One region of the Janthinobacterium salmonicoloratum genome, then DNA from elsewhere that is predicted to be linked to it. Evidence: predicted binding sites of a transcription regulator. Region 1 holds the regulator's gene; the other holds the start of a gene.
What was found. The regulator FliA, encoded in region 1, starts transcription of late flagellar genes. The targets are predictions, from matches to a motif close to CTAAAGTTTNNNNNNNNNNNGCCGNTA.
Positions count from the first base shown of each region.

Region 1 (14,539 bases):
CGCCGACGATCAGATCGACATGGTCGACCACGGGCTTGACGTTGGCGGCCACGCCGCTATCGACGGGCTTTTCGTAGTTGTTTTTGGCCGGGCTCCTGAAGCGGATGGTAATGGTGACTTTATCGCCGTTGCCGACTTTCAGCTCCCCACCCATCTCCTTGCGGTCGTCCTTGCTGGCCAGGTTGAAGTCCAGCGCGTTGATCAGGTCGCCGTAAGTGGAAAACATCTTGCCCGAACGCAAACCGGCCAACAAATCTTTCGCCAGCGGCGCGCCTTGCGCACTGTTGAACACATAGTTCTTTGCATACTCGCCGGGGAAATAGCCGCTGCTGTTGCCGCCGACGATCTTGAAGTGGGTATCCGAATCGGTCAGGTTCCAGATGCGGCGCCCCTCGCCCAGCAACGCATCCCATGGCCCGCCCAGCTTGGCGACGACGTAATCGACGCCCCCATACACGCGCAGCAGCGCATTGTCGTCCGTATAGGCTGCCGTGTAGCCGCCGCGGTCCGGTTCCATCTGGTTGCCGACCATGCCTTCGATGGCGAACATGATGTTGGGGGCGGCATCGTTAAAGGCACGCAAGTCGGCGATGCTGTAACTGCCCTTGTTGCGCGACGGATGGTTGATGACGGCGTAGCTGGTCTCCGGATAGTTCTGCTTGAGCCAGTTGATGGCTTGCAGCGCATCGGCAGCCGTCTTGTTATAGCGGGTTTCGCCATGTTTGGCTTTCCATGCCGCCACATCGGCAGCGTCAAACATGCTGGCGTCGCGCGTGGTGAACAGGTACTCGAACTCCTTCATGCCCCTGGTGCTGGCACTGAGCTTGTCCGCGCCCTCGAACATGCCTACGCCGATGTGATCGTGGGTCGGCATGTCCCACTCGAAGCCGGAAAAGATCAGCTTGTCGGCGTAGGTACCGGCCGCCTGCAAGGCCTGCACGCGTGGAATTTCATAGCGCTCGGCGCCGATGGACATCGGGATGGGCGCCGGCAGCGGCGCGCCCAGTGCGTCGCGCGTGGAGACGCGCAAATGGTTGGACAGCGCCATCCAGTCGAGGCCGTAGCTGCCGAAGGCCTTGGCCAGTACCTTGTCCAGCGTCTGGCTGACATCGGCGTCGGCCGATTGGGTGGTGTGGGTATGCAGGTCGCCGGCGATCCAGCGGCCAGTGGGGAGCGGTGGCACGCTGCTGGACGGGTCGCTATCGCCGCCGCAAGCGGCGACGCTCAACAGGATGGCGATAGCCGAAGGAAGCAACATTCTGGAGTAAGACATGGGATAAACCTGGAAGCTGAAAAGAAGTGCGACAGCCTAGCATTCCAGTATGACCAGCGAATGACACGCGCCAAGGCGCAGGCGCACTGGCGCCGCCCTGGAAACGCGCCTAGTTGGCCGGCGGTGCCGTCGGCACTTCCGTCACCGTTTCGGGGATGCCGGACAAAATCGTCACGGCGACCCGGCGGTTGCGCGCGCGCCCTTCCGGCGTGGCGTTCGGCGCCACGGGGATGTTGTCGGCGTGGCCCACGGCCGTCAGGCGCGACGCCTTGACGCCGCTGGCGATGAACAGGCGCACCACGGCGCTCGCGCGCGCGGCCGACAATTCCCAGTTCGAGGCAAAATTGGAATTGCTGATCGGCTGCACATCCGTATGCCCTTCCACCTGCACGTCGTGCGTGTCATCCTTGAGCAGCACGGCCACGGCGCGCAGGGCCTGGTCCGATTCGGCCGTCAGGCGCGCCGCGCCCGGGTCGAACAGCACGCTGGCATTGATTTCCACGCTCACGCCGCGGCTCGTCTGCGTGACCCGCACTTTGCCTTCCTTGACCAGCGGCGCCAGGGTCGACGTGAGGTCTTGCGCCAGACGCGTCATATGCTCGCGCTCGCGGCGGATGGCTTCCGTGCGGCGTTTCAGTGCGGGGTTCGGCAAAGGAATCGCCTGCGGCGCTTCCATGATGATGGGCGGCGCGCCCTTTTCCAGGCTGAAGGCCTGGCCGATGGCGTTCTGGAAGACGCGGTATTTACCCTCGTTGACTTGCGAAATCGCATACATCACGACAAAGAAGGCGAACAGCAAGGTAATGAAGTCGGCATACGAGATCAGCCAGCGGTCCTGGTTGTCCGGTTCCTCGTCATACTTCCTGCGCGCGCGCCGCATCATGGTCAATGCTCGTGCAGCAGGCTGGAAACGCGCTCTTCGATGATGCGCGTATGGTCGCCCGTGGCGATGTCGTACAGTACGGCGGCCGTGATTTCGTACTGCAGCACCCTGCGCGTGACGATGGCCTTAAGTTTGTTCGCTACCGGCAGGAACAGCAGATTGGCCAGGCCCACGCCGTAGATGGTGGAGACAAACGCCACGGCGATGCCGCTGCCTAATTTACTTGGGTCGGTGAGGTTTTCCATCACATGGATCAGGCCCAGCACGGCGCCCAGAATACCGATGGTGGGCGAATAGCCGGCCGCCGATTCCCACACCTTGACAGCCTGGCGCTCGGCCATTTCGTAGGCGGAAATTTCCACGTCGAGCAGCTGGCGCAGCTTGTCGGGCGCGATGCCGTCGACGATCATCCTCAAGCCCTTGGCATTGAAGCGGTCGGCCGTGTTTTCCATCAGGCGCTCGAGCGCCAGCGGGCCGTCGCGGCGCGCCGTCAAACTCCATTGCCCGATGTCGCGCGCCAGCGCGGCACGCGTATCGGCTGGAGGCAGGAAGACCCAGCGCAGCATTTCCAGGCCGCGCACGAAGGTGCGCAGCCGCGTTTGCAGCAGCACGGCGCCGAAGGTGCCGACGATGACGATGGCAAAGGCGGCCGGCTGCAGCAGGGAGGCCATCTTGCCGCCTTCCAGTGCCTGGCCGACCAGCAGGCCCGCCAGCGCCAGCGCCAGCCCGATTACGCTGGACCAGTCCACGCCAGCTCCCTCAAGGTTGCGCGCAGGCGCGCGACGGCCTGGGTATGCAGCTGCGAGACGCGCGATTCGGACACGCCCATCACCGCGCCGATCTCCTTCAGGTTCAGCTCTTCTTCGTAATACAGGCCCATGAGTATTTTCTCGCGTGGCGGCAGCGCGTCGATGGCATCGATCACGGATTGCCGGAAATCGGTATCGAGCAGGGAACGCAAGGGGTCGCTGTCCTCGTCCACGCAATGGCGGTCGAGGAAGCTGTCATTGCCGTCCGGGTCATGAAAGTCTTCGTAGTACAGCAGTTGGTGGCCGCCGCCATCGCCCAGCATTTCCTGGTAGTCGACCAGCGACATTTTCAGCAGCTTCGCCACTTCCGACTCCGTCGGCGGATGGCCCAGGCGCTGCTGCAAGGTGCTCATCGCCTCCTCGATCTTGCGCATGTTCTGGCGCATGCTGCGCGGCAGCCAGTCGCTGGTGCGCAATTCATCGAGCATGGCGCCGCGGATGCGCAGCACGGCATACGTCTCGAACTGCGCGCCATGCGTCTCTTCATAGCGGCTAATGGCATCGAGCAGGCCGATCATGCCGGCCTGGATCAGGTCATCGACCTCGACCGAAGGCGGCAATTTCGCCTTCATATGGTGCGCCAGACGCTTCACCAGCGGAATGTGCTCCGTCAGCAAATAGTCCTTGTTCGATTTCCCTTTGACCGTGTACATAGGCTGCTTATTGTTTTCTCGTCTTTTATCTGGTGCTACGGTTGGTTTCAGGCGCTGAACTGATGCAGGCTCCCCGTCTGGTACAAGGTGCCGCCGAGCACCGGCGGCGCCGAACGGGCCAGCCGCTCGGCCAGTCCGCGAAACGCCACCGAGGCTCCCGCCAGCGGAAAGGCATCGACCACGCTGCGGCCCAACCGCGCTGCGCGGTGCAGATACTCATCTGCAGGCACCGACCCCATCGAGGTCAGCTTCACGGCCAGATAGCGGCTTGCCGCCTGCGCCATATTATCGTATACCACTTTTGCTTCAGATTCGGAAGCGCCCGTGACGAGAATGCCGAAGGGACGGCGTCCCAGTTCCTGGCTCAGGCGCTTGATCAGGCAGTACGCCGCCTTGATCGAGGTGGCGCTGGTCGAGACCTGCACGACGATATCGGACGAAGCCATCAGCGGCACGGGGAAGCAATCGCCCTCGTCTGCCACGACGCCGTCGACCAGCACGATGCCGCTCTGGCGCGCCAGCACTTCGAAGGTCTTGCCCAGGCGACGCAGTTCGTCCTCGCCCGCATAGTCCATGCTGTCCATCAGGTGGTTGCGCGCGCCCAGGCTGGCCACACCAAAACCTTGCGGTACCTGGTGGATGACCTGGTTCAAGCCGCACTGCTGGCGCGCCACGTCGCGCAGGCTGGCGCCGTGCGCCAGTCCCAGGCGCGCAGCCACGCCATCGCTGCCGCCGCTGGCGTCGAGCAGCAGCACGTCATTGCCGCCGTAGACCAGCGAGGCGCCCAGGTTGACCAGCATGGCGCCCTTGTCGTCCTGCGGCGTGGCGGATAAAAATGTCATGACGCGCGGCTGCGGGCCGGCCAGCATGCGGCGCAAGCCTTCGGCCTGGTCGAAATCGAAATTAGCCAAGGCGCACCCCGCGCGCTTCATTGTTGCGGGCGGCCGCCTGCGCCATCAGGAGCGGCAGTTCGGCATCGGAAAACTGCGTGGCCGCCGCATCGCGCTTGAGCTTGAAGGCGCGGTCGATCAGGTAGCCGCGGTCGGCCAGGTACAGGTCTTCCGGCACGCGCTGGCCATTCGACACATAAAACAGGTTCAGTTTCTGGCGGATCACCACGTCGAGCACATTGCCGATCGACGCCGCTTCATCGAGCTTGGTCATGATGCAGCCGGCCAGGCCGCTGCCCTGATAGGCGCGCACCACTTCGTTGAGGGTTTCCTGGGTCGCCGTGGAATTCAGGCACAGCAGGCGTTTCACATCGGCGCCGGCGCCCGACAGCATGGCTACCTGTTCCGTCACCATCTGGTCGCGCTGGCTCACGCCCACCGTATCGATCAGCACCGTATGCTTGTTCTTCAATTCCTTCAGGGCGATGCGCAAATCCGCTTCATCCTTCACCGAATGCACCATCACGCCGAGGATCTTGCCATAGATGCGCAGCTGTTCGTGCGCGCCGATACGATAGGCATCCGTGGTGATCAGGGCCAGCTTTTCCGGACCGTGGCGCATCACGCAGCGGGCCGCCAGCTTGGCCGTGCTGGTGGTCTTGCCGACGCCGGTCGGGCCGACCAGGGCAAACACGCCGCCCTGCTCCAGCATGGCGTCTTCATTGGCCACCGTATTCAGGTTGCGGCTCAGGACAGTCTTGATCCAGCGCATGCTTTGCGCGCCATCGAGGCCGGCCGGCAGCTTGTCGATCAGGTAGCGCGCCAGGCTGGCGGAAAAACCGGCCGCCAGCATTTCGCGCAGCACGACGGCTTTTTGCGGCTCGCGCTGCTGCGTCGAACCCCAGGAGATTTCCGCCAGCTGGGTTTCCATCATGCCGCGCATGGCACGGATTTCATTCATCATGCCGCTCATCTCGGCGGCGGCGTTCTCTTTGACGTGCGCCAGCGCGCTGGCCATCATCTGCTGCATGCGGGCCATGTCCACTGGCTCGCCGGCTGCCTGGCGCGGTGCGGCAGGACGTGGCGCAGCCGGGCGCTGGGCCGGGACGGCCGGACGCTGCGGCGTGGCGAACTGGGTCTGCAACTGGGGACGGGGCTGGGCCATTTCGGACGCGGCCGGCGGCGAGGCCAGCGAAGCGGCATCGTCATTGGCCAGCGCGAGGATTTCCACCACGCCATCGGCCTGGCGGTTCGACAGGATCACGGCATCGGGGCCCAGCGCCTCGCGCACCTTGCGCAGCGCATCGCGCGACGAGGCGCCCGTAAATTTCTTCACATTCATGACCGGCCTCCCAAGGCGGGGGTGGCGCAATATTGGCTGAACTGTGTGACCATCGTCGACTCCTGTTGCTTGGATGCTGTCTTCCACATGGACACAGATCACCCGGACAGTTTCCATTATTAGCGATGCTTGCAGGAAACGATCGAAGGAACAGGACGGGAAAGTACCCGTTATTCAGTTTGCCGGGAGGAAATTGATGTTTATTTGACCAAAAGCAAGGGCCGGGAGGCTGGGGTCAGACCCCCACCGACGCTAACGCAAAGCTCGGCGCTAACGCTGGCGGGGGTCTGACCCCGATGCTAACAATGCCAACTACTGCGCGCCCACCAGACTGGTGACGCGAATCGTCTTGGTTTCCGGCACTTCCGCATGCGACAGCACTTTGAGCTGCGGCAAGGCGCGGCGCAGGAAACGCGACAGCAAGGCGCGCAGCGGCGCCGGCACCAGCAGCACCGGCGTCAGGCCCAGCGCTTCCTGCTGCTGAGCAGCCAGGCCTGCCTGGTGCGCGATGGTGTCGGCCAGGCCCGGCTCGATGCCCGCGCCATCGCCGCCATTGCCCATGGCTTGCATCAGCAGGCGTTCCAGGCGGCTGTCGAGCGTCATCACGGACAGTTCGGCCGCGCCGGGGAACAATTGCTGCACGATGGCGCGGCCCAGGGCCACGCGCACCAGCGCCGTCAGGTCGTTGGGGTCTTGCGTGCTGACCGTATGCTCGGCCAGGGTTTCGATGATGGTGCGCATGTCGCGGATATGCACGCCCTCGGCCAGCAGGTTCTGCAACACCTTTTGCAGGGTCGACAGGGACAGCATCTTCGGCACCAGGTCTTCCACCAGGCGCGGCGCATCCTTGCCCAGGTGGTCGAGCAGGGACTGCACTTCCGCGCGGCCCAGCAGCTCGGAAGCGTGCGAAGTGATCAGGTGGTTCAAGTGCGTGGCGACCACGGTGCCCGCATCGACCACCGTGTAACCCATCGATTGCGCCTGGTCGCGCAAGCTGGCGTCGATCCAGGTGGCGGGCAAGCCGAAGGCGGGGTCGTTCGTGGCCAGGCCCGGCAAGGTGCCACTGGCCATGCCCGGATTGATGGCCAGGAACTGGCCGTTGAACGCTTCGCCCACGCCCACTTCCACGCCCTTGAGGGTGATGCGGTAGGCGGACGGCTTGAGTTCCAGGTTGTCGCGGATATGCACGGGCGGCGCCAGGAAACCCACTTCCTGGGCGAATTTCTTGCGGATGCCCTTGATGCGCTTGAGCAATTCCCCACCCTGCGTCTTGTCGACCAGCGGGATCAAGCGGTAGCCCACTTCCAGGCCCAGCGTATCGACGGGCATGATGTCTTGCCAGCTGGCTTCTTCCTGCTCGGGTGCCACGGTCGCTTGCGGCACTTCGGCCGGCTTTTCGGCCGCCTCTTTTTCCTGCGTGCGTTTCTTGCTGATCAAATAGGCGGACCCGGCCAGCAGCGAGGCCAGCAGGATGAAGACCATGTTCGGCATGCCGGGAATCAGGCCCATGCCGCCGATGATGCCGGCGGTAATATACAGTACTTGCGGTTTCGCAAACAGCTGCCCCACCAGCTGGGTGCCGATGTCCTGCTCGCTGGCCACGCGCGAGACGACGATACCGGCCGCCGTGGAAATGATCAGCGAAGGAATCTGCGCCACCAGGCCATCACCGATGGCCAGCAAGGTGTAGTTCTTGAGCGCATCGGCAAAGCCCATGTCATGCTGCAGCAAGCCCACCAGCAAGCCGCCGACGATGTTGATGACGGTAACCATGATGCCGGCGATGGCGTCGCCGCGCACGTATTTGCTGGCGCCGTCCATGGCGCCATAGAATTCCGCTTCCTGCGCCACTTCCGTGCGGCGGCGGCGCGCTTCGTCTTCGCCGATCAAGCCGGCGTTCAGGTCGGCATCGATGGCCATCTGTTTACCGGGCATCGCGTCCAGCGCGAAACGGGCGCCCACCTCGGCGATACGGCCCGCACCCTTGGTCACGACGGTAAAGTTGATGATCGTCAAAATAATGAAGACCACGATACCGACCGTGTAGTTGCCGCCGATCAGGAAGTGACCGAACGCTTCAATCACTTTACCGGCCGCGTCGGCGCCCGTATGGCCTTCCGTCAGCACCACGCGCGTGGACGCCACGTTCAGCGACAGGCGCAGCATGGTCGACACCAGCAGGATGGTCGGGAACGCCATGAAGTCGAGTGGCTTGACCGTGTACAGCGCCGTCAGCAGCACGATGATGGACAGCGCAATATTGAAACTGAAGAAAATATCGAGGATGAAGGCGGGCAGCGGCAACACCATCATCGCCAGCAGCATGATGATGATGATCGGCGCGGCGAGGCCCTTGCTGGCGTTGTTGCTCATTCCGCTGAGCCAGGCTGGCAATCTCAGGCCGTTCATGGTGTACTTCCTTTATTCTTGTCTGCCGCGCCGGCTGCGGGCGGGGTCTGCGATGCGGGGTTCTGCGGATCGAGCTCGGGCGGCACGTCCAGTTTCTTCGGCTTGTCGGGGCGATCGCCATGGCCGTTGCCATAGCTGCGCAGCTGGAACACATACGCCAGCACTTCGGCCACGGCGCCGTACAGCGCCTCGGGAATCTCGTCGCCGATGTCCGTGTGCTTGTACAGCGCGCGCGCCAGGGCCGGCGCTTCCAGGATGGCAACCTTGTGCTCGCCCGCCAGTTCGCGGATCTTCGCCGCCACCTCGTCGATACCCTTGGCCACCACCTGCGGCGCACCGCGCGAATTCTCGCCATACTTCAGCGCCACCGCGTAGTGGGTAGGATTGGTCACCACCACGTCAGCCGTCGGCACGTCGGCCATCATGCGGCGGCGCGACATTTCATGTTGCATCTGGCGTATCTTCGCCTTGATCTGCGGATTGCCGTCCGACTCCTTCGACTCTTGCTTGACTTCCTGTAAGGACATCTTCATCTTGTTGGCGTAGTGCCACATCTGGTAGGGACCGTCGATGGCGGCGATCAGGCCCAGCGCGCCGACGATCAGCAGGAAGGCCGTGATCAGCAGGCTGATCACATGCGCCGAGCCGGAGCGCAAGGACTCGACCGACAAGCCCAGCACGGCGTCCTTTTGATGCTGCATCACCATCCAGGCGACGACGCCGACGACGAGGGTCTTGGCGATGGCCTTGAGCAATTCCACCAGCGCATTCTTCGAAAACATATTGCCCAGGCCGCGAATCGGGTTGAGCTTGCCAAAATTGGGGGTGAACGCCTTGGAACTGAACAGCCAGCCGCCCACCAGCACGGGCGAGGCCAGGGCGACGAGCATGATGGCCAGCGCGTACGGCAGGCAAGTCAGCAAGACCGAGCCCACGTCGTAGCCGATGCGCAACATCATCGCGTCGGGATTGAGTATCTGCTCCCGGTCCAGGGTCAGCCCGGAAACCATGACGGCCGTCAGCCGCCGCACGATGGCGTCGCCGGCAAACCACAGGCAGCAGCCGGACGCCATCAACACCGTAAACGTTGCCACTTCACGCGATCGCGGAACGTCGCCTTCCTCACGCGCCTGCTCGAGGCGCTTCGGTGACGCGGCTTCGGTCTTTTCTGCGTCGCTGTCTTCCGACATCAATCAACTCCGGTGAAGTCCTGCAGCCTGGTTAGGCGCAATACGGACTGGGCATGACGCATTATCGGTTCAATTAGCGCAACACCATCAAGGGAAAAGGAGGGCGAATCCCCTGCTTTTCCTTTGCTCCCCAGTAACCTTAGCGGGACTTGCGCGCTTCAGCCTGTTTCACCGTCTGTTCTATCGCGCCAAACAGCGACTTGCCATCGTCACCCAGCATTTCCAGACGAACAACATCGCCAAACAGCAAATAAGGCGTACTGGCGACGCCATCGGCGATCATCTCCTGGTTACGTCGCTCAACGATACTAGAAAAACCCTTTTTGACTTCCTTGTTGGCGACCCCGCCCGCGCTGACCACGCTGCCGGCGCGCGCGTTGCGCGTCTGGCACAGATGGGCCAGCAATTGCGGATAATTAAACGCCATGTCGGCGCCCGCGTGGGGCTGGCCCGTCAACTTGCCGTTCAGGCTGCAGCGCAGGGCGTAATGCACCTTGCCGCCACGCCAGGCGTCGCCCAGCTCATCGGGCGTGATGACCACGGGTGAGCAGGCCATGGCCGGCTTCGCTTGCAGGAAACCGTAGCCGCCCGCTTGTTCGTCGGGCGCCAGGTTGCGCAGGGTAATGTCGTTGACCAGCATCAACAGCTTGATGTTCAGGTGCGCCTGGTCCGGCGTCGAGCCCATGGCCACGTCGTCCGTGATGGCGGCGATGCCGGCTTCGTAATCGATGCCCCACTGCTCGTGCGCCAAGGTGATGTCATCGTGGGCGCCGAGGAAATCGTCGCTGGCGCCCTGGTACATCCGCGGAGAGTCGCGCAGATTGGCGGGCGCCTCGGTTCCCGCTGCCTTGCAAGCCCGCTCGATCTGCTGCAGGTAGGATGCGCCGGCCACGCGCAGGCTGCTGCGCGGCAAGGGCGCCATGCAGTTGGCGGGGTCGAACTCGAAGGCGCGATGGCCGCGGCCGCTATTGATGGTCTGGTACAGCAAATCCAGCTGGGGCGCGATGAAACTCCAGTCGTCGAGCGCCTTTTGCAAAGTCGAGGCAATACCATCGGCCAGATGGGCCGTTTTCAAGTCGCGCGAGACGACAGCCAGCTGGCCGTCGCGCGTGCCATCTTTCAGGGTAGCTAATTTCATGTGGAGGAAACTTCGTCAGATGCAGGCAATTAGGGACTAAAGACGCCAAAAAGCCGGGACATTCCCGGCTTTGGCAATCAGGAGGGATTTACGCCAGCAGCGCGATCTGCTCTGGCGTGAGGTAGCACCACTCGCCTTCGTCGATGCCCAGCGACTCCAGGGTCAGGCTGCCGATGGCGGAACGGTGCAGCGCGCTGCAATGGTTGCCGGCGGCGGCCAGCATGCGCTTGACCTGGTGGTACTTGCCTTGCTCGAGCACGATTTCCAGCTGGAATTCTCCGCGCTTGACGCAGACCAGGGCTGCCAGCGGGGCGGGCTCATCGTGCAATTGTACGCCAGCCAGTAGCTGCGCCACCAGTTCATCGGTCACGGGCTCTTGCGTGGTGGCCTGGTAAATCTTTGGAACATGACGCTTCGGCGACGATTGTGCATGGATAAATGGGCCATCGTCGGACATCAGCAGCATGCCGGTCGTGTCGTGGTCGAGCCGGCCGACGGGCTGGACTTCGCGCCAGGTGAACTGTTCCGGCAGCAGGGTCAGCACGCCAGGGTGATGGCTGGGCTTGCGCGAGCATTCGAAGTTGGCGGGCTTGTTCAGCGCCAGGTACAGGTGCGCGCGGTACACCCACTCTTCGTCAAAAACGTGCAGCACCAGGCCTTCGGTTTCGACGGTGGTGCGGTAATTGGTCTGGGTGACGCCATCGATGACGACATCGCCATCTTCGATGAGGGAACGACAATATTTACGGGTGCCAAAACCCTGCGATTGCAGGATGCGGTCTAGGGATAATTTACTCATGGGCGTGACTTTACCAGAAGCGGCTGGCAGCGTGAAGCGGCGCCGCGCGCCGCCTGCGCCAGGCCACGGACCGCGCACCAGCCTTGCGCACGCACAGATACGCCGAAGTACAAGGTGAGATTTCGATATAAATGGCCAATTCCTTTGAGATATGTCAAGCGCTCGGAATATCGCATTGATAGACTGAAATTTCGTTAGGAATCCGCCTAATGTACTTTAGGAATTGTGGCAGTCGCCACGCCATCATAAGGACATCGTATGAAGCATACCGACACCATCGCCTTAGAAGGCAGCATCACCGACATGCGCCAGCGCATCGCCGCAGAACAGGCGGCCATGCACAAGGTCAGACTCGGTGTGGCGCGCTGGCGCAATGCCCCTGCACCGCAGGACGCAGTTGCGTCGCCATTGCCAGCCAGCCAAACGCACTGGCATGCCGAGACGCAATGCCATTTCATGTGCTGGCTGGAACTGGGTGGCTTTGCGCACGCGGATGCGGCAAGCGAAAACGTGGCCGCGCCCGTGACAACGAACTTACAATACGGTACCAGCACAGCAACGGCGCCGGCCCGGCAGGCAAGCGCTACCCCCCTGCCCGCGCACTGCAACGGCTGCGCCGCCTGAGCGCGCCGCCATCGGACCAGCCATGCCCCGCCCTCGCATGCCTATCTTGCCAGCCCGCCCAGACAACGCAGCAAGCACCCGTGACGCCAGCACATCCATGACGGACGACGCACAAAAGGAAACGGCGGCATTGCGCCGCCGTTCCCAAGCCCCATCGGGACTTTAGTGAGGAATGTAAATTCACTCAAAACCACATCTGCGATGCGGCGAGTAGTTCCAAGACCTGCCAATCAAGTTAGTACTGACAACATAATTGATATATCGCCCCTCCTTGAAAAGAACTACGCTTTCACTATAGCCCAAGCAGCCCCATTTTCAAGCCAAAATACCACCTTATTGAAAATCATTCTCGACTGGCTTGCCTGCCAGCCAAGAGTGATGTCCTCAGCGCAACGCCGGTTGTGACTGCTGCACGGCCGCCTTCATCGCCCCCGCGCCCATGGCTGCGCCAAACTTCTTCAGCACCCGTTCCGGCAAGCCTTCATGCTGCGTGTAGTCGACGATGTCTTCCGCCTTGACGACGTCGCGCGCCACGCTGTCGACCGTGCCAAAATCGTCGGCCAGACCCATTTCCACGGCTTTCGCACCCGTCCAGTACAGGCCGGAGAAGGTATCGGCCGTTTCCTTCAGGCGCTTGCCCCGTCCCGTGCGCACGACGTCGATGAATTGCTGGTGGATTTCATTGAGCATGCCTTGCGCATATGCCTTGTGTTTTTCCGTCAGGGGGCTGAACGGGTCCATGAAGCCCTTGTTCTCGCCCGCCGTCAGCAAACGGCGCTCGACGCCAACCTTTTCCATCACGCCCGTGAAGCCGAAGCCATCCATCAGCACGCCGATCGAGCCGACCACGCTAGCCTTGTTGACGTAGATGCGGTCGGCAGCGGCGGCGATGTAATAGCCGCCCGAAGCGCACATTTCATCGACCACCACATATAAAGGCTTGTCCGGATAGCCCTTGCGCAGGCGCTGCATCTCGTCAACGATCATGCCGGCCTGCACGGGACTGCCGCCCGGACTATTAATGTGCAGCACTACGGCCACCGAACCGCTGTCGGAAAACGCCTTGTCCAGCGCGGGGATGACGACGGCGGCCGAGCCGCTGCCTTCGGACTCGATGGCGCCGCTGATATCGATCAGGGCCGTGTGGCGGCCCAGGGTCTCGCTGTCGTCGGCCGTGTTGTAGTCATAAAACACCCACAGGGCGAACAACACGATCAGCAGGCCAAAGATCTTGAAAAAGATGCTCCAGCGACGGTGCGCGCGTTGCTCTTGTAAAGTGGCAAATACCAGCTTTTCCAGCACGTCGCGCTCCCAGTTCCCCGCAGGGGCGCCGTGGCCGGCCGCTGGCGCACTGCTGTCCAGCTTGTCATTCGTGTTATCGCTCATGGTTCACTTTGCTTAAATTACAGAAGGCCTGCCCCGGCTTCAGGCCGGCAGCGGCTGGACGTACTCATCGGGTTGCCAGTACAGATGACCATCGCGCTCGGCCACGGCAATCGGGCGCAAACGCCCGCCCTTGCAGGGACCGCCAGCGCACAAGCCGCTTTCCGGCACATAGATGGCGCCATGCGTCGAACACATCAGGTACAAGCCGCTGGACTCGAAAAACTCGCCCTCCGCCCAGTCCAGTTCGATGGGCACGTGGGCGCAGCGGTTCAGGTAACCGTAGGCCTTGCCGCCATGGCGCACGACGAAGCCGGTGGTCGCTTCGCCACCGGCCGAGACGGGAAAGCGCACACCCTTGCCGCCATCGGCCACCGCGTCGGCGGCGCAAATAAAAACGTCGACGAGCTCGCCCATCATGCGTGCTCGCTCAGCCATTGATGCAGATCGGCTACCGTGGCGGCCGAATACAGGGGATTGCAAGCCTGCAACTGTTCCACCGGATGCGCACCATACTCTACGGCAATACTGGCCGCGCCTGCATTTCTTGCCATCAACAAATCATGACTGGTATCGCCGATCATCACGGTACGGCGCATATCCTGCCCCAGTTCGCGCGTCAGCTCCTGCAGCATGGCCGGATGGGGTTTGGAAAACGTTTCATCGGCGCAACGTGTCGCATCGAACAACGACAGCAGCTTGACGGCATTCAGCGAGCGGTTCAGGCCGACGCGGCTCTTGCCTGTGGCGACGGCCAGAAAGTACGCTTGCTGCGACAATTCCAGCAGCATTTCGTGTACGCCGGGAAACAGCGCCAGCTCATGATCGCGCGACAGATAGTGATAACGGTAGCGTTCCGCCATGCGCGCATGGTATTTCGGTTCCACATCGGGCATCACCAGTTGCATGGCTTCCTGCAAGCCCAGGCCAATCACATGCGAGGCCAGCAACTCGGTGGGAACAGGCAAGCCCAGGTCTTTGGCCGAGGCCTGGATGCACTTGACGATGGTCGAGGTACTGTCTATCAAGGTACCGTCCCAATCGAAGACGATCAGATCAAATTGCTTTCTTGCCATGTTTCCCGACGGCATAGCCGCCGGCTCCTTGAGAATGAATGATGGCGACTGACTACCTTATGGGTAGTGT
Region 1 is NZ_JBNYXV010000001.1:1,851,844-1,866,382, forward strand. Features, by position in the region: gene ACQ4WY_RS08600 (CehA/McbA family metallohydrolase domain-containing protein) at 1-1,273, opposite strand, end outside; gene motD (flagellar motor protein MotD) at 1,383-2,153, opposite strand; gene ACQ4WY_RS08610 (flagellar motor protein) at 2,159-2,905, opposite strand; gene ACQ4WY_RS08615 (RNA polymerase sigma factor FliA) at 2,887-3,618, opposite strand; gene ACQ4WY_RS08620 (MinD/ParA family ATP-binding protein) at 3,666-4,529, opposite strand; gene flhF (flagellar biosynthesis GTPase FlhF) at 4,522-5,850, opposite strand; gene flhA (flagellar biosynthesis protein FlhA) at 6,163-8,259, opposite strand; gene flhB (flagellar biosynthesis protein FlhB) at 8,256-9,449, opposite strand; gene ACQ4WY_RS08640 (fumarylacetoacetate hydrolase family protein) at 9,589-10,587, opposite strand; gene ACQ4WY_RS08645 (pseudouridine synthase) at 10,676-11,386, opposite strand; gene ACQ4WY_RS08650 (hypothetical protein) at 11,645-12,010, shown strand; gene ACQ4WY_RS08655 (S49 family peptidase) at 12,395-13,396, opposite strand; gene ACQ4WY_RS08660 (Rieske (2Fe-2S) protein) at 13,436-13,813, opposite strand; gene ACQ4WY_RS08665 (HAD-IA family hydrolase) at 13,810-14,469, opposite strand.

Region 2 (14,539 bases), on a different contig from region 1:
AAAATTTGCTGCACGTCATCAATTTTTACAATGAGGGACGCCGCTACGCATGAGCCAGGCAATCGTCATGAGCGTGCCCAGGCGGGCCATTTCTGCTGATAAATGCCAACCTTGCGCGGCCACGCCGGCCGGGGCGGCAAGCAGGCAAGTGCCAAGGATGGCATCACCACGGCACCAGGCCAGTTGCCGGCGAATTTCATCGGGTGGTGGTGGCGGCTGCAGCGCATGTTCGCGGCGCCGCATATAGGCGCGCACCTGTTCCTTGCTGGGGTGACTCTTCGCTTGCATGGCTCGCTCCTGCTGACGGGAAACAGCGTCGCTCTATTTGTAGAGCCCGCCACAAGTAGCTGAAACGCGTGACGACATTGCTCACCATATCGTCAGCGTGCCATGGCGCGTTTGCGCTGCATCAAGTAGCAAAGCCCCGGTGTTGCACCGAAGCCTGCACTGCCCCATGCTCCATGTTCACGTCACCAGCGGCCTGGCGGCCGATAGCCTGCTCTTATTTCTTTTGCTGGCGCACGCGCTGTTGCTGTTTTTCCTGCGTTTGCTGGCGGTTCTGCTTGCGCTCGAACAGGGTGACCGCATCTTTCTTGGCTTGCTCGGCGGTACGCATTTCCTCATGTGCATCGTGCGGGACAAAAAATTCCGCGTCCTGCGCCGCCACGACCAGCTTGATGGCGGCGTCGTCGTCGAGGTCATACAGTTCCGTCAGGACGGTGGTGACCTCGTCCAGGTATTCTTCGTAAGTGAGGGTGCTCATGCTGTAGTCCTTAAGTGAATGGCGCACCGCCGCAACGGCGCGCTGCGCGCCGGCCCAGCAAAGTGCGCAGATAACCGGTCATTTTACCCGATGCCGGCGCCATCGGCGGACAACGACCGCAAGGCATCGGCCACGCGCGCGTAGCGCAGGCGCACGCCCAGCTCGCGCTTGAGGCGCGTATTGTGCAGGCGGCGCGATTCGGACATGAACGACAGCAGCATCGGCGTGACCACTTGCTGCAGTTCGGCACGCGGCAGGCGTGGCGGGCGCGGCAGGCCAAATGTATCGGCCACGGCATCGAAATACTCCGCCATTTTGAGTTCGCTGTCATCGCTGGCGTGATACACGCGTCCCGGCTTGCCCCGCCACAAGGCCCGCTCGATGCTGCGCGCCAGGTCATCGGCATGGATATGGTTGGTATAGACATCGTCACCCGCGGCCAGGGCCGGCGTGCCCTCGCGCAAGCGCTTCAGGGGCAGGCGGTCGTCCGCATAGATGCCGGGCACGCGCAGGATGGCCACGCTGGCGCCGCGGCGCACGCCCCAGCCCCGCAAGACCTGCTCGGCATCGACGCGCCTCTTCGCGCGCGCATTCGCCGGCGCCGTCGGCCGCGTTTCATCGACCCAGGCGCCAGCGCAATCGCCATACACGCCGCTGGTGCTCACATACACCATGCGTGCATGCTCGGGTAAAATGGCGGCCAGATTGCGCGTGCGCTGGTCCAGCAAGCCCGACGACCGGGGCGGCGCCAGGTGCACGATCATCGTCGCCAGTCCCGCCAACCGTTTCAGGCTGGCGCGGTCATCGAGGTTGGCCACGATGGGCACGGCGCCGGCCGCCCGCAGCTGCGCGCAGCGCGCCGGCTGGCTGGTGACGGCAAAGACGCGAAAACGCGTGCGCAGCAAGGGCAGCAGCCGCATGCCTACGTCGCCGCAGCCCAGGATCAGCAGGCGCGGCAAGCCTGACGGCTTGCGCAAAGAGTGCATTAACATATTTTTCATCTCAAGGATTGTATGACTTTTCAAATTACTGTTCAGCCCAGCGGCCACCAATTCAGCTGTGAAGCGGACGAAACCGTCCTGTCGGCGGCGATACGCGCAGGCGTCGGCCTGCCGTATAGCTGCAAAAGCGGCGCCTGCAGTTCCTGCAAGGGCAAGATCGTGTCCGGCAGCGTACAGCATAAGCCATACCAAGCCCGCTCCTTGACGGAAGATGAAGCGACCGCCGGCTACTCGCTGCTGTGCTGTGCCGTGCCCCAGGGCGACCTGGTGGTGCAGGCGCGCGAAGTGGCGGGCAGCAGCGACTATCCGATCAAGAAAATGCCGTCGCGCGTGACCACCATCGAAAAAGTCGCGCCCGACGTCGTCGTGCTGACCCTGCAGTTGCCAGCCAGCGAGCGCTTGCACTACCGCGCCGGACAGTATATCGAAATCATGCTGCGCGACAACAAGCGCCGCAGCTACAGCATGGCCAGCGCACCCGTTGAAGGCGGCCCCGTGAGCCTGCACATCCGCCATATGCCGGGCGGCCTGTTCACCGACCAGGTCTTTGGCACCATGAAAGCGCGCGACATCCTGCGCTTCGAAGGCCCGATGGGCACCTTCTTCCTGCGCGAAGATTCCGACAAGCCCGTCGTGCTGCTGGCCTCGGGCACGGGCTTTGCCCCCTTGAAAGCCATCGTCGAGCACATGATCAACGAGCAATCCCCGCGCCCGATCACCCTGTACTGGGGCGGCCGCCGTCCGCACGACCTGTACATGGACGCGCTATGCCGCCAGTGGGCCGCCGACTTGCCGCAGTTCACCTATGTGCCCGTCGTATCGGACGCCTTGCCGGAAGACGCCTGGAGCGGCCGCACGGGCTTCGTGCACCAGGCCGTCATCACCGACTTGCCAGATATGTCCGCTTATCAAGTGTATGCCTGCGGCGCACCGATCGTCGTAGAGTCGGCCAACCGCGATTTCGTGCAGTTGTGCCAGCTGCCAGCCGACGAATTCTACGCCGACGCCTTCACCACGGAAGCCGACCTGGCAAAGTAAGCGTTACCTTCCAGACAGCGGGGCGCGGCTGGCGCGGCGCCCGCTGCCGCCACCGCTCCACCCCGCTGCTTCCTGGAAATTTCATGCCTCTCGCTATCCTGCGTCACCGCAACTTCGCCTGTTACCTGTCCGCCCGCGTGCTGGGCACCGTGGCCGTGCAAATGCAAAGCGTGGCCATCGGCTGGCAGGTGTACCAGATCACGGGCAGCCTGTTTGACCTGGGCCTGATCGGCCTGGCGCAGTTCGCCCCCTTCCTCGTATTGATCCTGCCAGCCGGCCACGTGGCCGACCGCTACAACCGGCGCAACATCATCGCCTGGTGCCTGGCGGCGCAACTGGCTTGCGCGCTGGCCCTGCTGGCCTTTACGCTCAGTGGACTCGCCATCGTCTGGCCCGTGTTCGCCGTGCTGGTGCTGTTCGGCAGCGCGCGCGCCTTCATGATGCCGGCCACGCAAGCCGTGCTGGTCAACATGGTGCCCACGCAACACTTCAGCCGTGCCGTCGCGCTCAGCTCGTCGAGCTCGCACGTGGCCATCATCCTGGGGCCCACCTTGGGCGGCTTGCTGTATTACTTCGGTCCCAAGGTGGTGTACCTGATCTCGTCCGCGCTGCTGGTCGTGTCCGTCTTGCTGATGCGCGCCACCACGCCTGCGCCGCAAGTGGTCAAGCGCGAACCCGTCAGCTGGCATACCCTGCTCGAAGGCTTGCGCTTCGTCTGGTCGAAACCCATCGTGCTGGGCGCCATTTCGCTCGACCTGTTTGCCGTGCTGTTCGGCGGCGCCACGGCCCTGCTGCCGGCGCTCGCGCACGACGTGCTGCATATCGGCCCCAGCGGCCTGGGCTTGCTGCGCACGGCGCCGGGCGCCGGCGCGGCCCTGTGCTCGATCGCGCTGGCCATCTTCCCCATCACGCGCCGCGTGGGCGCGTGGATGTTCGGCGGCGTGGCCGTCTTCGGCCTGGGCACCCTGGTGCTGGGCAGCACCAGCTATTTCCCGCTGGCGCTGGCGGCGCTGTTCCTGATGGGCGCCGGCGACATGGTCAGCGTCTACATCCGCCACCTGCTGGTGCAGTTCGAGACGCCGGACGAGATCCGCGGCCGGGTCAGCGCCGTGAATGCCGTCTTCATCGGCGCCTCGAACGAGCTGGGCGAATTCGAATCGGGCTTGACGGCCGGCTGGTTCGGCCTGGTGCGCGCCGTGCTCTTCGGCGGCGCCGCCACCCTGGCCGTGACGGGCATCTGGGCCGTCCTGTTCCCCGTGCTGTCGCGCATGGACCGCTTTCCCCACCACGAGAAGGAAGCGGCCGCCAGGACGGCCACCGCGAGCGCAAACTAAGCGCTAAGATGCGCTATCGCCACTGACGAACACGCACCATGAAAATCACGCTTCCCTTCCACAGCTTCATCCGCAGCCGCCCCCACCTGAGCATGGCCACGGCCGTCGGCGTGGCGGCCGGCCTGCTGCTGCCCTCCTCCTGGCAACAGATGACGCGCCTGCTGACGGCGTGGAACGTGGCCGTCTGGTTCTACCTGGCGACGATGGCCTGGATGATGATGCACGCCAACCATCACAAGGTGAAGGTGATGGCGCAGCGCCAGGATGAGCGGGCCGCCACGGTGCTGTCGGCCCTGTCCGTCGCATCCGTGATGAGCCTGGTAGCCATCGTCTCGCAGCTATCGTCGATGAAAGACCTGGCGCCGGACGAGCGCGCGCTGCATTATTGCCTGACGATCCTGACGCTGGTCGGTTCCTGGTTCCTCGTCGGCACCCTGTTCTGCTTCCACTATGCCCACCTGTATTACCAGGCCGACCCCACGCTACGCCCCCTGAAATTTCCCGACGACGAGCAAAACCCCGATTACTGGGATTTTCTATATTTCGCCTTCACCATCGCCGTCGCCGTGCAAACGTCGGACGTTTCCGTGCAGACGAGATTGATGCGGCAGATCGTGCTGGGACAATCCGTGCTCAGCTTTTTCTTCAACCTGGTCGTGCTGGGGCTGTCGATCAATATTGCCGCCGGTCTCATTAATGGGTAAGGCTGACGGCGAACCGAAAAAATTCCATGAGGAAACTTGACCTGGCTGAAGGGTTAAGCTCATCTTAATCGTGCGCACCCTCTTGAAATACTGGAAAGAGGAGTAAGATAAGTTCCATGCACAGAGGTCTTGTGCATGTGGCAGCAACCAGGCCTCAACACGCCTGAGATGGGTTTTTTTTGAATTGACAGGAGTAAGCATATGCAAATCAATATTCATACCGACAGCACCATCGCCAACACCGCTGGACTGAACGAACATGTGCAATCCGTACTTGAAAGCGCACTGAACCGCTTCCGCGACAACCTGACCCGCATCGAAGTCCACATCAGCGACACGAATGGCCCGAAAGGCGGCGCCGACGATATTCGCTGCGTCATGGAAGCACGCGTTGCTGGCTATCAAGCAATTGCCGTAACCGAACAGAGCGCCACCGTGCATCAATCCGTTGCCGGCGCCACTGACAAACTGAAACGCGCCATCGATAGCGCCCTGGGCCGCCTGCAAGACAGCAAGCGCCACGCCACCGGCAAAAATGCCGTAATCGATACGGCCGAAGCGGAAGAAACCGCCGAGTAATTCCCCACCCGCAAGATTTCCAGAGACTGAGGCAGCCGTTCAAGGCTGCCTTTGCACATCTGGCCCGCCTTTTGCGCGCGGCAATAACAATACTAAAACAATCATCATTTCAGCTTATTAACGCGACATTGAAATAATTGTCGTATTTCTCACAGTAAGTGACATCAAGCAAGCCTTTGCCGTTACGGTCTAGGCCGCTTTACGCTATCATGAAGATACCGGCTCCCTGCTCGCGCGCCGGCTTTTTGAAAGTGTGATTGTGGAACAGATCGGCAACTTTGGCGCTTCAGGCTGCAACATCGGCGATTTACAGCTATTTCGCGATGGGGCGGACAGCCAGACGGCAGCCATGCTGGCACCCTGCCCCGTCATGCGCCTCGAAGCGGGCGAAGCTATTGCCGACACGCAAGGCGCCAGCCTGTACATCGTCCTGCGCGGCTCACTGGCCGTGGCCGCCGACACCCACACGGGCATGGATGACGGCACCGTCAGCAAGGTCTTGCCCGGCGAAAGCGTGGGCGAACAATCGGTACTCGATGAAGCGAGCAACCTGGCCGCCATTTCGGCCCTGGAAGAAACCGATTTACTGGTGATCGACGCGGCCATTGTCTGGGAATTGATCGAGCAATCGAACGGCCTGGCGCGCAACCTGCTGCGGCTGCTGTCCTTCCGCATCCGCGCCGCGAATGCCCTGCTGCGCCGCCGCCAGAAACTGGGGGAATTCTACCGCCAGCTGTCGATGGTCGATAGCCTGACGGGCTTGTACAACCGCGCCTGGCTCACCGATTTACTGCCAAACATGATCGTCACGGCCCACGCCAGCGCCTCGCCGCTGTCGCTGGTGATGATAGACCTCGACCATTTCAAGCGCTTCAACGACACGCACGGCCACCAGGCAGGCGACCAGGCACTGCGCATCGCCGCGCAAGTGCTGGGCGCAGCCCTGCGGCCCACGGATTTTGCCGTGCGCTATGGTGGTGAGGAAATGATGGTGATCTTGCCCGATACTAACGAACACGTGGCCCTGCGGGTCGCCGAGCGCCTGTGCGAACGCATGCAGCAAGCCGTCATCTTCGCCGACATGCGCAGCGCGCTGCCGCACATCACGGGTTCCTTCGGCGTGGCCAGCCTGGCGGCGGAACAGGACGACCATGCGTTGATCGCCGCGGCCGACGCGGCCCTTTACCGGGCCAAGGCCAGCGGTCGCAACAAGGTCATGCTGTAGTTCAGGCAGCCTTGCTGTCGGCCGGCTTGGTCGCATCCGGCTTGGCAGCGTCATCCTTCTTGCTGCTGTGCGCGGCGATGAAATCCGCGTAGCCCTTCTGCACCAGCTCATACGTCTTGTCGATGTTGCCGGCGATATCGCCTTGCAACACTTTCAAGCCGCCCAGAATATCGCGCGCTTCCTTGAAGCCTTTTTCCATGCCGCCGCTGATGGTGTCCATGAACTTGGTCAGGGCCGTATCGTCGTCCATGCCGGGATTCTGTTTCTTGTAGGCGTCAAAAAAACCGGTCGACAGCGATACAATGCGGCTCGCTGTCGCTTCGGCGCTGTTATCCTGCGATGCCGCGTTCTGGATCGCGTCCTCGCCGTACTGGCCCTTCAACGCTTCATTGATGTTGGTGATGGCCGTCTTGTACAGCAGCGCCAGCGGCTCGTTCTCGGAACCGATCGACACGTTCAGCGAGGCCTGCATGATGGAAGCGTTCAATTGCAGCTTGCTGCGGTCGTTAACGCTCATTTCAGTTTTGACGCCGTCCTTTTGCTGGACTTTATCGTCCTTGCCGGCAACGCCCGTACTGACGGAAGTCACGGAAGGGGTGGAATTGCCGCTTGCGGCGATGGGAATTGACACGATAGACCTCCTTGAACGGGCAATGTATGCCACCATGCGGGAAACGCGATGATGGCCATCCTCTCGTGTAGTATCGGCAGGTTTTCAGAAAACTATAGCAGTGGCGCTTTTACCGGCCCGGACAACCAATCAAGTAACGACCATCAATGACTAAGCAGACCTTTCTTTGGCACGACTACGAAACCTTTGGCGCCCAGCCGCGCCGCGACCGCCCGGCCCAGTTCGCCGCCATCCGCACGGATACCGACCTCAACGAGATCGGCGAGCCGATCATGCTGTATTGCCAGCCTGCCAATGATTTCCTGCCCGACCCGCAATCGTGCCTGATCACGGGCATCACGCCGCAGCAATGTCTGCAGCTGGGCGTGCCTGAGCACCAGTTCGCCGCCACCATCGAGGCGGCCTTCTCGGAACCGGGCACCATCGGCGTGGGCTATAACACCATCCGTTTCGACGATGAAGTCACGCGTTTCCTGTTCTGGCGCAACCTGATCGACCCGTATGCGCGTGAATGGAAGAACCATTGCGGCCGCTGGGACATCCTCGACGTGGTGCGCATGACGCACGCGCTGCGCCCGGAAGGCATCGAATGGCCAAAGCGCGACGATGGCCAGACCAGCTTCAAACTGGAACACTTGAGCAAGGCCAATGGCCTGGTCCACGAAGCGGCGCACGATGCGCTGTCCGACGTGCGCGCCACCATCGCCCTGGCGCGCCTGATCAAGCAGAAACAGCCAAAACTGTTCGAATTCTGCCTGGCGCTGCACAAGAAGGACCGGGTCGCCAGCGAGATGGGCATGCACCTGGCCGCCAGCGAGCGCCAGCCCTTCCTGCACGTGTCGGGCATGTTCCCCGCTGAACGGGGCTGCCTGGGCGTCGTCTGGCCGCTGGCCACGCACCCGAGCAACAAGAATGAAATCCTCGTCTGGGATTGCGCCTACGATCCACGCGAACTGTTCAGCCTGGACGCGGACACCATCCGCACGCGTTTGTTCACGCGCAAGGAGGCCATGCCGGAAGGCATGACGCGCCTGCCCGTGAAAAGCGTGCATCTGAACAAGTCGCCCATGCTGGTCGGCAATCTAAAAACCCTGTCGCCGGCCATGGCCGCGCATTGGGGCATCGATCTGGATGCGGCGAAGGTCAACGCGCAGCTGGCCGCCACGGCGCCGAACATGGATGCGATCTGGGCAGAAGTCTTCCAGCGCCCGGGCGCGAATGTCGCCCTGGACGTGGATGAAGATTTATACAACGGCTTCGTCAGCAACGACGACCGCCGCCTGCTCGAATCGCTGCGCCGCGATACGCCGGCCAAGCTGGCCACGGCCCGCCCCTCGTTTTCCGACGAACGCCTGCAGGAATTGCTGTTCCGCTACCGCGCCCGCAATTTCCCGCACACCCTGAGCGAAGCGGAAAGCCTGCGCTGGGAACAACACCGCGCCGCCCGCCTGTTCGATGGCGACGGTGGCGCCCGCACCATCGAAATGTTGTTTACGGAGATCGACGTGCTGTCGGAGTCCGTGGATGAGCGGGGAGAGGAAATTCTGGGCGAGCTCTACGATTACGCGGAGATCGTCGCGCCGCAGCGCGACTAAATGAAAAATGCCGGGCTAGCCCGGCATTTTTCATGGCTGAGACTTAAACAGCTCTATGTTGATTGATCGCATCGCGCGTCTCGATCGCCACGCGGCGCGCTGCGTCGGCGAAATCTTCGCCAGCTTGCGGCGTGGCGTAGATGATGGCGCGTGAAGAGCTGATCATCATGCCCATGCCGTTCGCCGTCTGGCCCGCGCCGACCGTGGCGGCGATGTCTCCGCCCTGGGCGCCGATGCCGGGCACCAGCAGCGGCATGTCGCCGACGATGGCGCGCACTTGCGCCAGTTCTTCAGGGAAGGTGGCCCCGACGACGAGCGCGCACTGGCCATTCTTGTTCCACTTCTCGGCCACCAGGCGCGCCACGCGCTGGTACAGGGGCACGCCGTCCGTGTCGAGGAATTGCAGGTCCGAGCCGCCCGGGTTCGAAGTGCGGCACAGGATGATCACGCCGCGGTCTTGCCACGCCAGGTAGGGATCGAGCGAATCCTCGCCCATATACGGATTCACGGTGACGGCGTCGGCGCCGTAGCGCTCGAACGCTTCGCGCGCGTATTGCGTGGCCGTCGCGCCGATGTCGCCTCGTTTCGCGTCGAGGATCAGCGGGATGTGCGGGTAGTTCTCGCGCACGTAGCGGCAGATGTCTTCCAGCTGCTTTTCCGCGCCCAGCGCGCCGAAATAGGCGATCTGCGGCTTGAAGGCGCAAGCCAGATCGGCCGTGGCATCGATGATGCGCGTGCAAAAGGTGGTGATTCCATCAGGCAGATCGCGCAGTTCGGCCGGCAATTTCGCCAGGTCCGGGTCCAGGCCCACGCACAGCAGGGAATTATTGGCCGTCCACGCGGCGGATAATTTATTGATGAAATTCACGGCACACCTTCTCTATATTCAGTTGCAAACCCCGTATTGTAACGCGGCGCAGGCTTGCCACGGCGTCTCAAGGCAGTCAGGAGCGGCGGCCAGCGCTTATTAAACCGACATCGCGGGCCGTTTCAGGTATATTTGCCTCACCTCCCTTACTCTGCACGGAACCCATCATGCAAATCACCAATCAATTCACCAAATGGCTGCGCCTGACGCTGAGCGTCACCGTCCTGGCCGGCGTCCTGACAGGCTGCGGCTACAACGACTTCCAGACAAAGGACGAAGCCACCAAGGCCGCCTGGGGCGAAGTGGTCAACCAGTACCAGCGCCGTGCCGACCTGATCCCTAACCTGGTGAACACCGTCAAGGGCTACGCCACGCATGAGCGCGAAACCCTGGAAGCGGTGACCAAGGCGCGTGCCGCCGCCACCAGTTTCCAGATCACGCCCGAAGTGCTGAACGACCCGGCCGCCTTCGAAAAATTCCAGCAAGTACAGGGGCAGCTGTCGTCGGCCCTGTCGCGTCTGATGGTGGTGTCCGAGAAATACCCTGACTTGAAGGCCGATACGAGTTTCCGCGACTTGCAGTCGCAGCTGGAAGGCACGGAAAACCGCATCACCGTGGCGCGCCAGCGTTACATCGTCGCCGTGCAGGATTACAACGTGCATGCGCGCAGCTTCCCGAACAACCTGACGGCCATGGTCTTCGGCTACAAGGTCAAGCCATCGTTCACGGTGGAAAATGAAAAAGCCATCTCGACCGCGCCAACCGTCAACTTTGGCAAATAAGATGAAAGCCTGGTCTTCTCTGGCGGCGCTGGCGACGGCGCTGCTGCTGTGGACGATGCCACCGGCCGGCGCGCAGGGCTTGCTGCCCGTGCCGCCACTGGCGGCGCGCGTGACGGATGACGCCGGCATGCTGGACGCCAAGCAAAAAGCGGCGCTGGAAGGCGTGCTGGCCGATTACGAAGCCAAGACGGGCAGCCAGATCGCCGTGCTGCTGGTCAAGAGCACGGAACCGGAAGCCATCGAGCAATACAGCATCCGCGTGACGGATGCCTGGAAGCTGGGGCGCAAGGGCGTCGATGACGGCGTGCTGCTGATGGTGGCAAAGGACAACCCTTCGTCCCTGCGCCGCCTGCGCATCGAAGCGGGCCGTGGCGTGCAGGGCGTGCTGACGGATGCGCAATCGAAACGCATCCTGCAAGACGTCATCGCCCCCCATTTCAAGCAAAATGACTATTACGGCGGCCTGGTAGCTGGCGTGGGCGCCATCTCCACCCTGCTGAACCAGGAGCAATTCCCCGCACCTGCACAGCAGAAAGCGCCGGCCACCGTGGAAGCGGGCGGCCTGACCTTCTGGCTGCCGCTGCTGTTCTTCGGCTTCCTCGTCGTGCTGACCCTGTTCCGCTCGCGCGGCGGGCCTACCCGGCTGCAGCGCGGCAGCAACTGGTCCAGCGGCGCCACCGGTGTCGTGCTGGGCAGCATCCTCAGCCAGGCGCTGAACAACCGCGGCGGCGGCGGCTTCGGCGGCGGTGGTGGTTTTGGCGGTGGCGGTGGCGGCGGAGGTTTCGGTGGCGGCGGCGGAGGTTTTGACGGCGGCGGCGCCTCGGGAGATTGGTAATGACGAAACAACTGACATTCGGACAACGCTGCGGACGCGCCCTGAAACATTTACGGGGCACGCCCGCGACGGCGCGCAATGCCTTTCCCGAACGCACCCTGAAAGCCATCGAAACGGCCATCGCCGACGGTGAAGTGATGCACCAGGCGGAAGTGCGCCTGATCGTCGAAGCGGCCCTGACCCCGGGCATGGCTTACCAGGGCGTGAGCAACCGCGAGCGGGCGCGCGAACTGTTCGCTCAGTATGGTGTGTGGGATACGGAAGACAACGTTGGCGTGCTGATCTATATCAACCTGGCCGAGCACCAGGTCGATATCGTCGCCGACCGCCACGTGGGCCGGCGCGTGACGCCGGAACAGTGGCAAGCAGTGTGCCGGACCATGACGAAAGGGTTCAAGGATGGCAATTATCACGACAGCACGCTCGATGCCTTACAGCAGCTGAATACCTTGCTGCAAAGCCACTTCCCCGCCGATGGCACGCGCGGCAACCAGTTGCCGAACGAACCCATCCTCCTCTGATTCCTGCCCAGGGATTAAAATCTGCCCATTGCCGCGCAAGCCTGTGGCTTGGGCAGAGCGGCCCCCACACCCCGCCGAGGAACCCACATGAAACTGAACAATAAAATCGCCATCGTCACGGGCGCCACGCAAGGCATCGGCCTGGCTTGCGCCACCCGCCTGATCGCCGAAGGGGCGCAAGTGATGCTGGTCGACATCAAGGAAGAAGGCGCGCAGGCGGCCGCCGCCCTCGGCCCGCAGGCGCGCTTCTTTTGCGCCGACGTCAGCCAGAAGGCGGATGTCGATGCCATGCTGAAGGAAACCCTGGCGCAGTTCGGCCACATCGATATCCTCGTCAACAATGCGGGCGTCACGCATGCGGCCGATTTCCTCGACGTGTGCGAAGACGATTTCGACAGGGTCATGCGCATCAACCTGAAATCGATGTTCCTGTGCGGCCAGGCCGTGGCGCGCGAGATGGTCAAGCGCAACAGCGGCTGCATCATCAACATGTCCAGTGTGAATGCGGAGCTGGCCATTCCGAACCAGGTGCCGTACGTGGTGTCGAAAGGCGCCATCAACCAGCTGACCAAGGTCATGGCCTTGAACCTGGCATCGCACGGCGTGCGCGTGAACGGCATCGGCCCGGGCACCATCCTGACGGAACTGGCCAAGCAGGCGGTGCTGTCGAGCCCGGAGGCGCGCCACACGATCTTGTCGCGCACGCCGCTGGGCCGCTGCGGCGAACCGGAAGAAGTGGCCGGCATCGCCGCCTTCCTGGCCAGCGACGACGCCACCTACATGACGGGCCAGACCATCTATGTCGATGGCGGACGCATGGCGCTCAACTACACGGTGGCCGTGAAGGAGTGAAGGCAGGATCAGACAGTTATATCAAAAAACGATAATGGTTATCTGAAAAGACCATTAGACACATATCGTGCGACGCAGCATAATGCACCTGTCTCCACTATTCTCCTCCAAGAAAATAGTTTTAAGCCCGCTTTCACCAGCGGGCTTTTTTTTTGCTGTCACTGCTGAAACATGGCCATTCTTGCCATGATGCATAATCTTTCCAGGCATTCTGCCTGTCGCAAAAAAATGTTGCGGCGTGTCATCAGCCCGTCATGTTCGCCCCCTATACTTGCTTCATCTGCTGTACAGGCAACCGATATGCCTGACTACAGACAGGTGTGCCGCGATGGCACACCACTCCCCTTTCATGACCGTGGCGGGCGCCGGCAAGGAGCGCGACATGGTGAGTACCGAGCAACTCTCAACTCTTGACCCATTTCATTTGGGTTTTTGGCCCGCGTCCCCGCGGGCCTTTTTTTTGCCTGCACGGCAAGCTCCTGCGCAAAAACACGGCGGCCCGCCATGCCCATGATATTGTGACGATCTTTCCATCTGTCCTGACGCCTCATGCCTGCACCCTTGCCCGAACTCTGTTTTGCCGACCGCTACGAACGCCTGCGCTACCGCACCGCGCTGCTGTTGTATGCCCTGGTGATTTTGATCGGCGACATTCCCGGCGTGCGCGCGGACGTGGGCCAATATGCGTCGGGCGGCGTGCTGCATTCCCTCGGCTATGGCGTGCTGGCCCTGATCCTGTTCAGCGGCACGGGCGGCGGCATGGCGCGCCGCGCGCTGCTGTCGATGCTGATGGTGGCGGCCATGGGCGCGCTGGACGAATTCATCCAGAGTTTCCTGCCTTACCGTCATGGCGCCGTCAGCGACTGGGTGGTCGATATCACGGCCGCAGCGGCGGTCTGCCTGCCGTTGTATTTCCTCTGGCCGAAAATGGTCGCCGCTGCCCTGGACAAGGGCGCGCCGCTGCCCGAGGCCTGAACGGGGGATGACTCGCGCCCGTCAGGCGCGGTCCGCTACGCTATCTTGCAATTCCAGCCGCAATTGCCCCTGGCTGCGCGCGCTGGGCTTGCCCAGGCGCCGCATCAGGGCGCGCGTTTCGCGCCGGCTGCCTGCCCCCATGGCGCGTGCCGCATCGCGCTGCATGTCCAGCAACTGTTCCGAGCGCGCCAGCCGCACCAGGCCATGCAAGGCCTGGGCCAGGACATGGCGCGCACGGGCATCGTGCGCAGTGCCGACGACGGCCAGCACCAACTCATCGATCAGTTTTGCGGTAGGGCCAGATGACATTTTTTCTCCCGATTTAACAGTGAGGAAACGTGCGGACGTACAAAATGGTGCTTGCCAGCATCGTTTATACCAAGCACGGCAATTAGACGCTTGATCTGGCTCAATCGGCAATGACGGCCGCCGAACATCCCTGCAAAGCCGCAGGCGGTACGGCGGCTCGCGCTAGCAGACGGCCAGGCTCAATCCATCGCCAGTGTCAACGGCCGAGTGCGTCCCTGCACCACGGCCGAGGGCCAGGCCGGGTCGTGCGTCAGGTTGTGCAATTGGTTGCCGTCGAGCAGAAACGTGTCTTCCACCGTGCTGCCAGGCAGGCTGGGGTGGAAAGCCAGCGCCATGCCCCGCTTGAGGATGATTTCCGTGTGCGCGCCGGCTGCCACTTCGGGCGCCAGGTAGCCATGTATGCCGCCCTGCCGGCTGGTGCGCACGGAATCGGGCTGGCCTGCATACGCGTAGGCGCTGTCGAGCGCGTGATACACCATGCTCAGCGCATGGCCCGTTTCGCAAGCGTCGAGCGCCACCGCTTCCAG
Region 2 is NZ_JBNYXV010000004.1:316,737-331,275, forward strand. Features, by position in the region: gene ACQ4WY_RS21090 (hypothetical protein) at 19-288, opposite strand; gene ACQ4WY_RS21095 (hypothetical protein) at 503-763, opposite strand; gene ACQ4WY_RS21100 (SDR family oxidoreductase) at 847-1,764, opposite strand; gene ACQ4WY_RS21105 (CDP-6-deoxy-delta-3,4-glucoseen reductase) at 1,777-2,802, shown strand; gene ACQ4WY_RS21110 (MFS transporter) at 2,886-4,136, shown strand; gene ACQ4WY_RS21115 (DUF1345 domain-containing protein) at 4,175-4,840, shown strand; gene ACQ4WY_RS21120 (HPF/RaiA family ribosome-associated protein) at 5,042-5,419, shown strand; gene ACQ4WY_RS21125 (GGDEF domain-containing protein) at 5,679-6,644, shown strand; gene ACQ4WY_RS21130 (DUF5610 domain-containing protein) at 6,646-7,275, opposite strand; gene sbcB (exodeoxyribonuclease I) at 7,422-8,870, shown strand; gene pyrF (orotidine-5'-phosphate decarboxylase) at 8,914-9,738, opposite strand; gene ACQ4WY_RS21145 (LemA family protein) at 9,906-10,520, shown strand; gene ACQ4WY_RS21150 (TPM domain-containing protein) at 10,522-11,355, shown strand; gene ACQ4WY_RS21155 (TPM domain-containing protein) at 11,355-11,876, shown strand; gene ACQ4WY_RS21160 (SDR family NAD(P)-dependent oxidoreductase) at 11,964-12,728, shown strand; gene ACQ4WY_RS21165 (VanZ family protein) at 13,278-13,703, shown strand; gene ACQ4WY_RS21170 (hypothetical protein) at 13,725-14,012, opposite strand; gene ACQ4WY_RS21175 (M24 family metallopeptidase) at 14,192-14,539, opposite strand, start outside.
Region 2: a site for FliA is predicted at 7,347-7,373, ahead of ACQ4WY_RS21130 (DUF5610 domain-containing protein). Genes of this name have one in related genera too.